DNA from 3 places in the Streptosporangium sp. NPDC050855 genome. Region 1 is predicted to be linked to each of the others. Evidence: riboswitches for the same ligand, from Rfam matches in the RefSeq annotation. Region 1 holds a riboswitch; each other region holds the start of a gene.
What was found. A riboswitch is a leader RNA that binds a small molecule or an ion and turns the genes downstream of it on or off. The one in region 1 is predicted to bind cobalamin.
Positions count from the first base shown of each region.

Region 2: linked by a shared signal. The riboswitch ahead of ACIBCT_RS14995 (CbtB domain-containing protein) and the one ahead of ACIBCT_RS29975 (ribonucleoside-diphosphate reductase subunit alpha) in region 1 are both predicted to bind cobalamin.
Region 3: linked by a shared signal. The riboswitch ahead of cobN (cobaltochelatase subunit CobN) and the one ahead of ACIBCT_RS29975 (ribonucleoside-diphosphate reductase subunit alpha) in region 1 are both predicted to bind cobalamin.

Region 1 is NZ_JBITFY010000017.1:110,882-115,085, reverse strand. Features, by position in the region: gene glmS (glutamine--fructose-6-phosphate transaminase (isomerizing)) at 1-240, shown strand, start outside; gene ACIBCT_RS29980 (tripartite tricarboxylate transporter substrate-binding protein) at 336-1,403, shown strand; cobalamin riboswitch at 1,408-1,608, shown strand; gene ACIBCT_RS29975 (ribonucleoside-diphosphate reductase subunit alpha) at 1,813-4,204, shown strand, end outside.
Region 2 is NZ_JBITFY010000006.1:165,326-169,529, reverse strand. Features, by position in the region: gene ACIBCT_RS15010 (VWA domain-containing protein) at 1-1,095, opposite strand, end outside; gene ACIBCT_RS15005 (histidine phosphatase family protein) at 1,149-1,712, opposite strand; gene ACIBCT_RS15000 (CbtA family protein) at 1,709-2,473, opposite strand; gene ACIBCT_RS14995 (CbtB domain-containing protein) at 2,481-2,675, opposite strand; adenosylcobalamin (AdoCbl) riboswitch at 2,717-2,808, opposite strand; gene dop (depupylase/deamidase Dop) at 2,939-4,204, opposite strand, start outside.
Region 3 is NZ_JBITFY010000022.1:24,643-28,846, forward strand. Features, by position in the region: gene cobN (cobaltochelatase subunit CobN) at 1-2,094, opposite strand, end outside; cobalamin riboswitch at 2,205-2,329, opposite strand; gene cobG (precorrin-3B synthase) at 2,402-3,748, shown strand; gene ACIBCT_RS33440 (precorrin-8X methylmutase) at 3,745-4,204, shown strand, end outside.

The DNA.
Region 1 (4,204 bases):
AAGAACCTCACCACGCTGGGCGAGATCCGCGCCCGGGGCGGGCGGGTGCTCATGGTCGGCCACCGCACCGCCGACCCCAAGCTGGCCGACGACTGCGTCGTGGTGCCCAAGAACGAGACCGAGCTGGACCCGATCCTGCTCTCGATCCCGCTGCAGCTCTTCGCCTACCACGCGGCCGTGGCGCTGGAGCGGGACGTCGACAAGCCTCGCAACCTTGCCAAGAGCGTCACGGTGGAGTGAGGACCGCTACTCCAAGGCCATACCCCTCGCACTATGACAGAAAGTGACATGGAGGTAACCTAGGGTATAAGGGGCTCTTGGGGGAAGGGGCGCTTATGCGCCGTAGGGGGTTCTTCGCGCTGGCGGCGGGGACCGCGCTGCTCGCGGGCTGCGGGGCGGAGGACGAGCCCGCGGGCCCGCTGGTGGACCGGCTGTTCCTCCTCGAACCCGCCGCCGACGGTCACGGGTGGGACGGGATCGCGCGCAGGCTGGCCTCCGTCATGGTCCGGTCGGGGCTGGTGCGCACCGTCATGGCCGCCGACCGGCCCGGACCCCTGGGCTCCGTCTCGCGCGACGCCTTCGTCGTCCCCGGCACCTCCGGCGTCCCGGGGCTCGCCGGGGTTGCGGGGACCCGGGGCGTCTCCTTCGCACGCGAGGGCAGGGTGCTCGTCGCCGCGATGCCGATGCTCGCCGCCGCGGAGATCGCCAACACCACCGCGGTGGTGCGGGCCACCACCCCCCTCGCCCGGCTGGCCGGCGACTGGGCGGCCCTGGTCGTCCCGGCGGGTTCCCGGCTGCGCGCCTTCGAGGACCTCGCCGCGGCGCTGCGCCGCGACCCGGCCGGGCTGACGATCGGCGGCAGGCTGGAGGGAGGCTCCGACCACGTGCTCTACGGCATGATCGGCAAGTGCCTCGGCGTGGACACCCGGCTGCTGGAGTACGCCGGGTACCTGGCCGCCCAGGACGCGGTCGAGGCGCTCAAGGTCGGCCGGGTGGCGGCCCTGCTGGGATCGGCCCGTGCCCTGCTGCCGGGGATCTCCGCGGGCCGGCTGCGTCCCCTGGCGGTCTCCTCGGGCGGCCGGATCGAGGGGATCGACGCGCCGACGCTGATGGAGCTCGACGTCCGGCTGGAGTACAGCGACTGGTGCGGGCTGGTGGGGCCCGGCGACATGAGCCCGGCGGACAGGGACGCGGCGATCGCCCTGTGCGAGCGGCTCGACGCCACGCCGCACTGGCGTGCCCTGTGCGCGGCGAACGGGTGGAGCCGGGTCTTCCTCGGCGGCGACGACTTCCGCCGGTGGCTGTCCACCGAGACCGGCCGGACCCGGGGCGTGCTTCACGAACTCGGGCTCGCGACGTCCTCGGACACAACCTGTTGGGGTGGTTGCGTCAGACGGCCCTAGATGTAGGATCCTGATCGTCGCTGGTTCACCCGTGAAGGGTGAGGCAAGAGGGAACCCGGTGAGATTCCGGGACTGCCCCGCAGCGGTGAGCGGGAACGAAAGCCGTCATTGAGCACTGGGTGCGCCATGCCCGGGAAGCGACGGCCGGTAGGCGTGTGCGGTGCGCCCGTGAGTCCGAAGACCTGCCGGTGACGTGGTTGTCCAGGGCCTCGTGGGAGGGCCCGCGGAACGAGGCGGTCCGGCGTGCCCGGAATCGCTCGTGGACGCGTGCCCCCGTCGAGACCGCAGGGGGAGAGTCCGAGCGAGCGAGGGGCAGTACGTGACAGAGATCGTGGCGCAGACCGTGACGGAGATCGACACTCCGACGGGGGACGGCGGGGAGCGCGGGCCCGGTGGCACCGGCGGGCCGGTGACGCGGAACGACGCCCGGACGGGGGACGGCGGGAACGACGGTCGCAGGCTGGCCATCGACGAGGCCGCCGCCCGGGTGATCACCGACCCGGAGAACTCCAGGATCGCCGCCGCCATGCTGGCCGAGCTGATCGCCGACGAGGCCGCCGAGCACGGCGTGCGGAGCTTCTCCGACTCCGTCGCCGCCACCCACCGGGCCGGGCTGGTGCAGGACCGGCTCGCGGAGTTCGTGGCCGCGCACGCCGAGGCCCTGGACGCGCTGGTCGTGCCGGACGCCGACGCCGGGTTCGAGTACTTCGGGCTGCGCACCGTCTACGACCGCTACCTGCTGCGCCACCCGAGCACCCGTACGGTGCTGGAGCGCCCGCAGCACTTCTTCCTGCGGGTGGCCTGCGGCCTGTCCGAGACCGTCGAGGAGGCCGCCGAGCTGTACGCGCTGATGGCCTCGCTGTCGTACCTGCCCAGCTCGCCGACGCTGTTCAACTCCGGCTCGCGCCGCCCCCAGCTGTCCTCGTGCTTCCTGCTCGACTCGCCCCGCGACGAGCTGGAGTCCATCTACGAGCGCTACGGGCAGGTCGCCCGGCTGTCGAAGTACGCCGGGGGGATCGGTATCGCCTGGACGCGGATCCGCTCGCGCGGCTCGCTGATCCGCGGCACCAACGGCCACTCCAACGGCATCGTGCCCTGGCTGCGCACGCTGGACTCCAGCGTCGCCGCGGTGAACCAGGGCGGCCGGCGCAAGGGCGCGGCCTGCGTCTACCTGGAATCCTGGCACGCCGACGTCGAGGAGTTCCTCGAACTGCGCGACAACACCGGCGAGGAGGCCCGGCGCACGCACAACCTGAACCTGGCCAACTGGATCCCCGACGAGTTCATGCGCAGGGTCGAGGCCGACGGCACCTGGTCGCTGTTCGACCCCAAGGAGGTCCCGCACCTGACCGACCTGTACGGGACGGCGTTCGACGAGGCCTACCGGGCCGCCGAGGCCGAGGGCCGGTTCGTCCGGCGGATCCCGGCCCGCTCCCTGTACGGGCGGATGATGCGCACGCTCGCCCAGACCGGCAACGGCTGGATGACCTTCAAGGACGCGGCCAACCGGACCTCCAACCAGACGGGCAGGCCGCAGAACGTCATCCACCTGTCCAACCTCTGCACGGAGATCCTGGAGGTCACCGGGGACGCCGAGACCGCGGTCTGCAACCTCGGCTCGATCAACCTGGCCGCGCACCTGGTCACGCCCCCCGCGAACGACGGCACCCCGGCGAACGGCGGGACCCGGGGAGACGGCGCGGCCTCGGGGAACGGCGAGGTCGCGGGAGGCGGCGCCGTCCCGGGGGACGACGGGGCGTCGCGGATCGCCGGGATCGACTGGGACCGGCTGCGCGCGACCGTCCGCACCGCCGTGCGCTTCCTGGACCGCACCATCGACCTGGGCTTCTACCCGACCCCCGAGGCCCGCGACGCCAACCTCAGGTGGCGGCCGATCGGGCTCGGCGTGATGGGCCTGGCCGACGTGCTGTTCACGCTCCGGCTCCCGTTCGACTCGCCCGAGGCGCTGAAGCTGTCCACCACGATCTCCGAGGAGATCGCGCTCGCCGCCTACGCGACCTCCTGCGACCTGGCCGCCGAGCGGGGCCGCCACCCCTCGTACGAGGAGACCAGGGCCGCGGGCGGGGTGCTGCACCCCGACCACTACGGCGCGGCCACGTCGGCGCGGTGGACCGCGCTGCGGGAGCGGATCGCCGTGACCGGGCTGCGCAACTCGCTGATGGTCGCGATCGCGCCCACCGCCACGATCGCCTCCATCGCCGGCTGCTACGAGTGCATCGAGCCGCAGGTGTCCAACGTCTTCAAGCGCGAGACCCTGTCGGGGGAGTTCCTCCAGGTCAACCGCTACCTGGTCCGGGACCTGCAGGCCAGGGGGCTGTGGACCCCGGCGATCCGCGACGCGATCAAGCGGGCCGACGGCTCGATCCAGGACATCCCCGAGATCCCGGACGACCTCAAGCCGCTCTACCGGACCGCCTGGGAGCTGCCGCAGAAGGCGCTGATCGACCTGGCCGCCGCGCGCACCCCGTACGTCGACCAGTCGCAGTCGCTGAACCTCTTCATGGCCACGCCCACGATCGGCAAGCTCTCCTCGATGTACGCCTACGCGTGGAAGTCGGGCCTGAAGACCACCTACTACCTGCGCTCGCGCCCGGCCACCCGGATCGCCCAGGCCACCGTGGCGGCCCCCGGCCGGGCCGGTGCGCAGGACGCCGCTCGGGACGTCGCGCAGGACGCCGCTCGGGACGCCGTGCGGGCCGGTGCGCGGGAGGTTCCGCGGGACGGGTCCGGACCCGTCACCGACCCCGTCACCGACCCCGTCACCGACTCCGGCGCCGTCG
Region 2 (4,204 bases), on a different contig from region 1:
GCCGTCGGGGCCGTCGGGGTCTTCGGGGTCTTCGGGGTCTTCGGGGTCGTCGGGGTCGTCGGGGTCGTCGGGGTCGTCGGGGACGCGGTCCAGGAGGTCCTGGAGTTTCGCCTCGTCCAGGCCGGGCGCGTCGAAGGGGTCGCGTCGGCGGCGGTGCGGGAGCGCGAGCCGGGCGGCCTCCCGTACGTCGTCGGCGGTGACCCGGGTGCGGCCCTGCCAGGCGGCGTGCGCGATCGCCGCGCTCGCCGTGACCAGGTCGGCCCGCAGGCCGTCCACCTCGAACTCCGCGCACACGGTGGCGATCCGCAGCAGTGCCGCGTCGGGCAGGACGACCCGCGGCAGCCGGGCCCTGGCCTCGGCGATCCGGGCGGCCAGCTCGCGTTCCTCGTCCGCCCAGGTGGCGGCGAAGCCGTCCGGGTCGGCCTCGAAGGCCAGGCGCCGCCGTACCACCTCGACCCGCCGGGACGGCTCCCGCGAGGCGCGGACCTCCACGGTCAGGCCGAAGCGGTCCAGCAGCTGCGGGCGCAGCTCGCCCTCCTCCGGGTTCATGGTGCCGACCAGCAGGAAGCGCGCCGCGTGCCGTACCGACACTCCCTCGCGCTCGACGTAGCAGGTGCCCAGGGCGGCGGCGTCGAGGAGCAGGTCCACCAGGTGGTCGTGCAGGAGGTTGACCTCGTCGACGTAGAGGACGCCCCGGTGGGCGCCCGCCAGCAGGCCGGGCTCGAAGGACTTCACGCCCTCGGTCAGGACGCGTTCGATGTCGAGGGAGCCGACGAGCCGGTCCTCGGAGGCGCCGACGGGCAGCTCGACCAGGCGGGCGGGCCGGAGCGCCCCCTCCGCGGACGGGACCTCGTGCGGCCCGTCGGGGCAGCCGGGGTCGGGCGCCGCCGGGTCGCAGGAGAAGCGGCAGCCGGGCACCACCTCGACGGGGGGCAGCAGGGCGGCCAGCGCCCGCACGACGGTGGACTTGGCGGTGCCCTTCTCCCCCCTGACCAGCACGCCCCCGACCCGCGGGGAGACGGCGTTGAGGATCAGCGCGAGCTTGAGGTCCTCCAGCCCCACGATCGCGGTGAACGGATAACGGGAGTCGGGCACCTTCGGGGTCTCCTTGCGTCGTCGTGCGGGGAGGTCGTCGTGCGAGAACACCGTCACGGGGAGTACGTCAGCCGCCAGCGCACGCCGCGCCCGGTGAGCGCCACCCGGGCCAGCGGTGCCACGTCCACGCGCCAGAAGGCGCGGGCCGGGGCCCCCAGGGCGTGCACCACGGCGGCGCGGATGACCGCCGGGTGGGTGACCGCCACCGTCCGGCCCGGCGCGCGGACGGCGAGCCAGCCGGCCACCCTCGCCAGGAGCGCGGTGACCGGCTCACCTCCGTGCGGCGCCGCGGCGGGGTCGCCGAGCCAGGACGCGAGCGCCTCGGGTTCGGCGGCCTCGACCTCGGCGAGCGTCATCCCGGCCCAGCGGCCGTGGTCGCAGTCGGCCAGCAGCGGGTCGGGCTCGGCCCGCAGGCCGAGCGCCGCCGCCGTCTGCAGGCACCGCAGCTCGGGCGGGCAGGCCGCCGGGCCGGGGACGAACTCGTCCGCCAGCCCGCGCGCCCGGCGCAGGCCGCGCTCGTCGAGCGGTTCGTCGAGGGGGAACGCGGCCCGTGCGGTCGCCACGGTGGAGGCGTGGCAGACCAGCAGCAGCCGAGCGACCCCCGAGGGGGCCGTCACACCGGGCTGCGCCTGCGCGCGGCGAAGGCGAACAGCACGCCGACGCCGGTCCAGAGGACCACCTGGGTGCCCAGGGAGGCCATCCGGAAGTCCCAGAGCAGGTCCGCGGGGAAGCCTCGCGGCACCTCCGCGATCTCCGGCAGGAGGGCCCAGACCGCGACGACGGGGACGAGCACCGCGGCGCCCGCGACCAGCCACCGCACCCACGGCTCGCCGCCCGCGGCGTACCGGTGGGCGAGGATTCCGGCGGCCACCGCGAGGATGCCGATGGCCACCGCGATGAGGTAGAGCAGGGTGCGCTGGCCGATGGTCTCCGGATCGCCCACGGCGGGCGGGTTGGCGGGGTACTTCACGAAGGGGACGAGGACCACCGCGACGAACCCGGCGGCCGCGAGGGTGACCGCGAGCGCCGGTTCCGAGCGGGGCCCGGCCCGGCCGCGCACGGCCGCGTAGACCAGGGCGAACAGGCCGCCGACCGCCGTCCCGTACAGGCCCAGGGCCAGGAACAGGCCGAACCGCTGCCCGTCCCTGCTGACCAGGGCCTCCTCCCCGTGGGAGTGGGCGGCCTCGGCGGCGCCGGCCTCGTGGGAGTGCGTCCCGGAGGCCGTGCCGTCGTGGGCCGGGGCGGCGGCCGCGGCCGCCTCCTCCAGCGCGATGGCCCGGTCGATGCCCGGCTCGCCCACGGCGTAGGCGAAGACGGCTGCGAGCAGCCCTGCGAGCAGTCCGGCGACGAGTCCCCGGACGATCAGTTTGGTGATCACATGCGGCTCAGTGGCAAGGGACGCCGAGCAGGTGGCGCCCGTCGTGCATGAGCTCGTGCAGGTAGTCACCCGCCTGGGAGACCGCTCCCTGGTCGAAGGTGACCAGGTAGGCCAGGAGCAGCAGCACCGGCACGGCGAGAAGCCAGCGGGTGAGCGACGTCCAGGGGATGGGCTGGGTGTGCGGAGCCGAAATCTGGCTCACGGCTACCTCCTCCGGGATCACGCGTCCCTTTTCGTAGGTCGGTGGCGGCCGAGTGACCTGACTTGCGGCCCGTGAGGGCCGTTACAGTGGCGCGACCGTACCGGAATCTCACCGGTTTCCCTCGCACCGCCACAAAACACCCGGAACGTATCCCGGTTTCCCATCTCCCGCAAACCACAAAAAACTAAAATATTATAAAACCCCGCCCCGGGCCCCGCCGCGGGGGCGGCGGCCCGGCCGGGCCGCCTCCCCCTCGGCAGGGCTCACTGCTCGCCGGTCAGCGCCGTCACCAGCTCCGATGCGGTACGGCAGCGGTCGAACAGCTCGCCCACGTGCGCCTTGGTGCCGCGCAGCGGCTCCATCGTCGGGACGCGCTGCAGCGACTCCCTGCCCGGGATGTCGAAGATGACCGAGTCCCAGGAGGCCGCGGCCACCGACTCGCTGTACTGGCTCAGGCAACGGCCCCGGAAGTAGGCCCGGGTGTCGTTGGGCGGCACCTCGATGGCCCGGGTCACCTCCTCCTCGGTGACCAGGCGCTTCATGCGGCCCCGGGCGACCAGCCGGTTGTACAGCCCCCGGTCGGGGCGGATGTCGGAGTACTGCAGGTCGACGAGCTGCAGGCGCGGGTGCGACCAGGGCAGGCCGTCCCGGGTGCGGTAGCCCTCCAGGAGCTCCAGCTTGGCGACCCAGTCGAGCTCCCCGGCCAGCTGCATCGGGTCGTCCGCCAGGCGGGTGAGGACCGACTCCCAGCGCTCCAGGACGTCCTTGGTGGGCTCGTCCAGGCCGTTGACGCTGCGCTCCTCGGCGTACTTGCGCGCCAGCTCCAGGTACTCCATCTGGAGCTGTACGGCCGTGAGCTTCCGGCCGTCGCGCATCGAGATCTCGTACTTGAGCGTGGGGTCGTGCGAGACCGCCCGTAGCGCCTGCACCGGGTTGTCGACGGTGAGGTCCCGGGTGAAGTAGCCGTCCTCGATCATCGCCAGGACGAGCGCGGTCGACCCCAGCTTGAGGTAGGTCGAGATCTCCGACATGTTGGCGTCGCCGATGATGACGTGCAGGCGCCGGTACTTCTCCGGGTCGGCGTGCGGCTCGTCCCGGGTGTTGATGATCGGCCGCTTGAGGGTGGTCTCCAGCCCCACCTCGACCTCGAAGAAGTCGGCGCGCTGGCTGATCTGGAAGCCCTCGCCGCGGGAGTCCTGGCCGATGCCGACCTTGCCCGCTCCGGTGACGACCTGCCGGGAGACGAAGAACGGCGTCAGGTGCCGGACGATGTCGGCGAAGGAGGTGGCCCGGCGCATGAGGTAGTTCTCGTGGCAGCCGTAGGAGGCGCCCTTGTTGTCGGTGTTGTTCTTGTAGAGCTGGATCGGGGCGTTGGCCGGCATCGCCGAGGCGCGGACCGCCGCGTCGTGCATGACCCGCTCGCCCGCCTTGTCCCAGATCACCGCCGCCCGGGGATTGGTGCACTCGGGCGTGGAGTACTCGGGGTGGGCGTGGTCCACGTACAGCCGGGCCCCGTTGGTGAGGATCAC
Region 3 (4,204 bases), on a different contig from region 1:
GGCCTCGCGCAGGCCGACGAGCGCCTGGCCGCCGGCCCACATCTGCCGGGCGCGCAGCATGGCCAGCACCAGGTCCACGCGCGCCGCGCCCTCGGGGGCGGCGCCCAGCACGTGCAGGCCGTCGCGGATCTGGACGTCCTTGACCTCGCACAGCCAGCCGTCGATGTGCAGCAGGAAGTCGTCGAACTCGGCATCGTGCGGCCGGTCGGCGACGCCGAGGTCGTGGTCCAGCCGGGCGGCCTGGATCAGCGTCCAGATCTGGGCGCGGATCGCGGGCAGCTTGGCCGGGTCCATCGCCGCGATGGAGGCGTGCTCGTCGAGGAGCTGCTCCAGCCGGGCCATGTCGCCGTAGCTGTCGGCGCGGGCCATCGGCGGCACCAGGTGGTCGACCAGGGTGGCGTGCGCGCGCCGCTTGGCCTGGGTGCCCTCGCCGGGGTCGTTGACCAGGAACGGGTAGACGAGCGGCAGGTCGCCGAGCGCGGCGTCCGGCCCGCAGGAGGCCGACAGGCCCGCGGACTTGCCGGGCAGCCACTCCAGGTTGCCGTGCTTGCCCACGTGGACCACGGCGTGGGCGCCGAAGCCGTCGGCCAGCCAGCGGTAGGCGGCCAGGTAGTGGTGGCTGGGCGGCAGATCGGGGTCGTGGTAGATGGCGATGGGGTTCTCCCCGAAGCCGCGCGGCGGCTGCACCATCACCACCACGTTGCCGGCGCGCAGCGCGGCCAGCACGATCTCGCCCTCCGGGTCGGCCGACCTGTCCACGAACAGCTCCCCGGGGGGCGGTCCCCAGTGCCGCTCCATCCCCTCCCGCAGGTCCGCGGGCAGCGTGGCGTACCACTCGGCGTAGCGGGTCGCCGCGATGCGCACCGGGTTGCCGGCGAGCTGTTCCTCGGTGAGCCAGTCCCGGTCCTGACCGCCCGCGGCGATCAGCGCGTGGATGAGCGCGTCACCGTCCTGCTCGGTCACCCCGGGCAGCTCGCCCTCGGCGCCGATGTCGTAGCCGCGCTCGCGCATCACCGCCAGCAGGCGCACCAGGCTGGCGGGGGTGTCCAGGCCGACGGCGTTGCCGATGCGGGCGTGCTTGGTGGGGTAGGCCGACAGCATCAGCACCAGCCGTCGCTCGGCGGGCGGCACGTGCCGCAGCGCGGCGTGGCGCACCGCGATGCCCGCCACCCGCGAGGCGCGTTCGGGGTCGGCCACGTAGACGGTCAGCCCGTCCTCGTCGATCTCCTTGAAGGAGAACGGCACCGTGATGATGCGCCCGTCGAACTCGGGGATGGCGACCTGGGTGGCGGCGTCCAGCGGGGACAGGCCGTCGTCGTTCTCCTCCCAGGAGGCGCGGCTGCTCGTCAGGCACAGGCCCTGCAGGATCGGCACGTCCAGCTCGGCCAGCGCGCCAACGTCCCACGCCTCGTCGTCCCCGCCGGCCGACGCGGTCGCCGGGCGGGTGCCGCCCGCGGCCAGGACCGTCACCACCAGGGCGTCCACCGTGCGCAGCGCCTCCAGCAGGCCCGGCTCGGCCGTGCGCAGGGACGCGCAGTACAGCGGCAGCGCCCGCCCTCCGGCGTCCTCGATCGCCGAGCAGAGCGCCTCGACGAAGGCGGTGTTGCCGGCCACGTGGTGGGCGCGGTAGTACAGCACGCCGACGACCGGCCCGTCCTGGTCGCGCGCCTCGCGCTCCAGCGTCCCCCAGGTCGGGGTGGGGGCGGGCGCGGCGAACCCGTGCCCGGTGAGCAGCAGCGTGTCGGACAGGAAGCGGTACAGCTCGGTCAGGTTGGCCGGGCCGCCGTGCGCGAGGTAGGCGTGCGTCTCGGCGCACACCCCTCCGGGCACGGTGGACAGTTCCATCAGCTCGGCGTCCGGGGCCTGCTCGCCGCCGAGCACGACGACGGGACGGGGACCGGCGAGCAGGGCGTCCAGCCCCTCCTCCCAGGCGCGGCGCCCGCCGAGCAGCCGTACCACGACCACCTCGGCGCCCTCCAGCAGCGGTGGCAGGTCGGCGACGCCCAGGCGGGCGGGGTTTCCCAGGCGGTAGTCGGCGCCGCTCGCGCGGGCGCTCAGCAGGTCGGTGTCGGAGGTCGAGAGCAGCAGGATCACGCGCCACACTCCATCGGCGGGGTCGCACTGCGGTGGGGGAACGGCGAAAAGCGCACGGAGCATCCTCCCTCGGGGTCCTCGCCCCGGGTCGTCGTCGGCCGCGACGGCTGGAGTCTCCTGGCTCCCGGATCGGTGCTCGCCCCGGCCTTCCCGCCCGTCGCCGGGCAGTGGCCCGGTTGAGGTTCGCTCCCCGGTCACAGTGGCGGGACCGCGCCGGAATCACACCGGCTTCCTCCCAACGCCATCGCCACCGATGACACTACGGCAGTCCGGCTCCCCGCAAGAAACTGGCACTAGCATCCCGTGAGTGGACATTGCCGACTTTCATGGACGATCACGGCCTGACGCATGTCCCGGAGCGCTTCAGGTCCACGCCGCCGCCGACGGCGGCCTGGCCCGCGTCCGCGTGCCCGGGGGCCGGCTCACCCCCGCCCGGCTGCGCGAACTCGCCACGGCGGCGCGCCTTCACGGTGACGGCGCCGTCGAGCTCACCTCCCGGGCCAACGTGCAGGTACGCGGTCTCGCCCACGACGACGACCCCACCGCCCCGGACGACGGGTTCGCCGCGCGGATGGCGCGGGCGGGACTGCTGCCCTCGGCCACCCACGAGCGGGTCCGCAACATCCTCGCCTCCCCGCTGACCGGCCTGGACGGTCCCGGCGGCGGGGTCGCCGACGTCACCCCGCTGATCGGCGAGCTGGACCGGCGACTGTGCGCCCGGCCCGCGCTGGCCGCCCTGCCCGGCCGGTTCATGTTCGCCCTCGACGACGGGCGCGGCGACGTGGCCGGGCTCGGCGCCGACGCGGCGGTCCTGGCCGTCGGGCCGGACCGGTTCGCGCTGCTCCTCGCCGGGACCGACACCGGCCTGCGCGTCGGGACGGACCAGGCCGTGACCGCCCTGCTCGCCGCCGCCGAGGCGTTCCTCGACGAGCTGGCCGCCCTGGACGTCACCGCCTGGCGGATCTCCGAGCTCCCCGACGGGCCCGCCCTGGTCACCGCCCGCGTATCGGCCGCCCTCCCCGCGGACCCCACCGCGGATCGCACCGTCCAGGCGCCCCCCTCCGAGCCGGTACGGCCGCGGCCCGTGGCGCTCGGGCCGGTGGGGCTCATCGGCACCGCCGCACCCCCCGGCACCGCCCGGAGCGGCCCCGCGCGGGTCGCGCTCGGGGTGGCGGTTCCCCTGGGACGGCTGACCTCCGCCCAGGCCGAGGTGCTGGCCGACGTCGCCTCCGGCGGGGAGATCCGCCTGACCCCCTGGAGAGGCGCGGTCCTGCCCGGCCTGACCCGAGCCGAGGCCGCGGACGCGGCCGGCCGGCTGCGGGCCGCCGGCCTGGTCGTCGACCCCGGCTCGCCGTGGATCGGCGTCACGGCCTGCGCCGGACGTCCCGGCTGCGCCAAGTCCCTGGCCGACGTGCGGGCCGACGCGACCGCCGTCGTCGCCCTGGCCCCGCCCGCCCGGGACGCGTCCCGCACCGATACGCTCCCGGTGCACTGGGCGGGGTGCGCCAGACGCTGCGGCCGCCCGAAGGGGCGGGTCGCCGACGTGGTCGCCACCGGCCACGGCTACCGCCTGGAGCTGGACGGCACCGGCCTGACCTGCTCGGGCATCGAGGAGACCGCGGCCGCGGTGACGGCCGCCAGAGGGGAACTGTGATCGACTACGTCCGCGACGGCGCGGAGATCTACCGCCGCTCCTTCGCCACCATCCGCGCCGAGGCCGACCTGGACGCGCTGCCCGCGGACGTCGCCCGGGTGGCGGTCCGCATGATCCACGCCTGCGGGATGGTCGACCTGGTGGACGACCTGCGCTGGTCGGCCGGGGTGGTGTCGTCGGCCCGCGAGGCGCTCCGCGCGGGCGCGCCGGTGCTCTGCGACGCCATGATGGTCGCCTCCGGGGTGACCCGGCGCCGCCTGCCCGCCGGCAACGAGGTGATCTGCACGCTCGGCGACCCCCGGGTGCCGGAGCTCGCCGCGGAGCTGGGCACCACCCGCAGCGCCGCCGCCCTGGAGCTCTGGCGCGACCGGCTCCAGGGCTCCGTGGTCGCGATCGGCAACGCGCCCACCGCGCTGTTCCGGCTGCTGGAGATGGTCGAGCAGGGTGCCGGGCGCC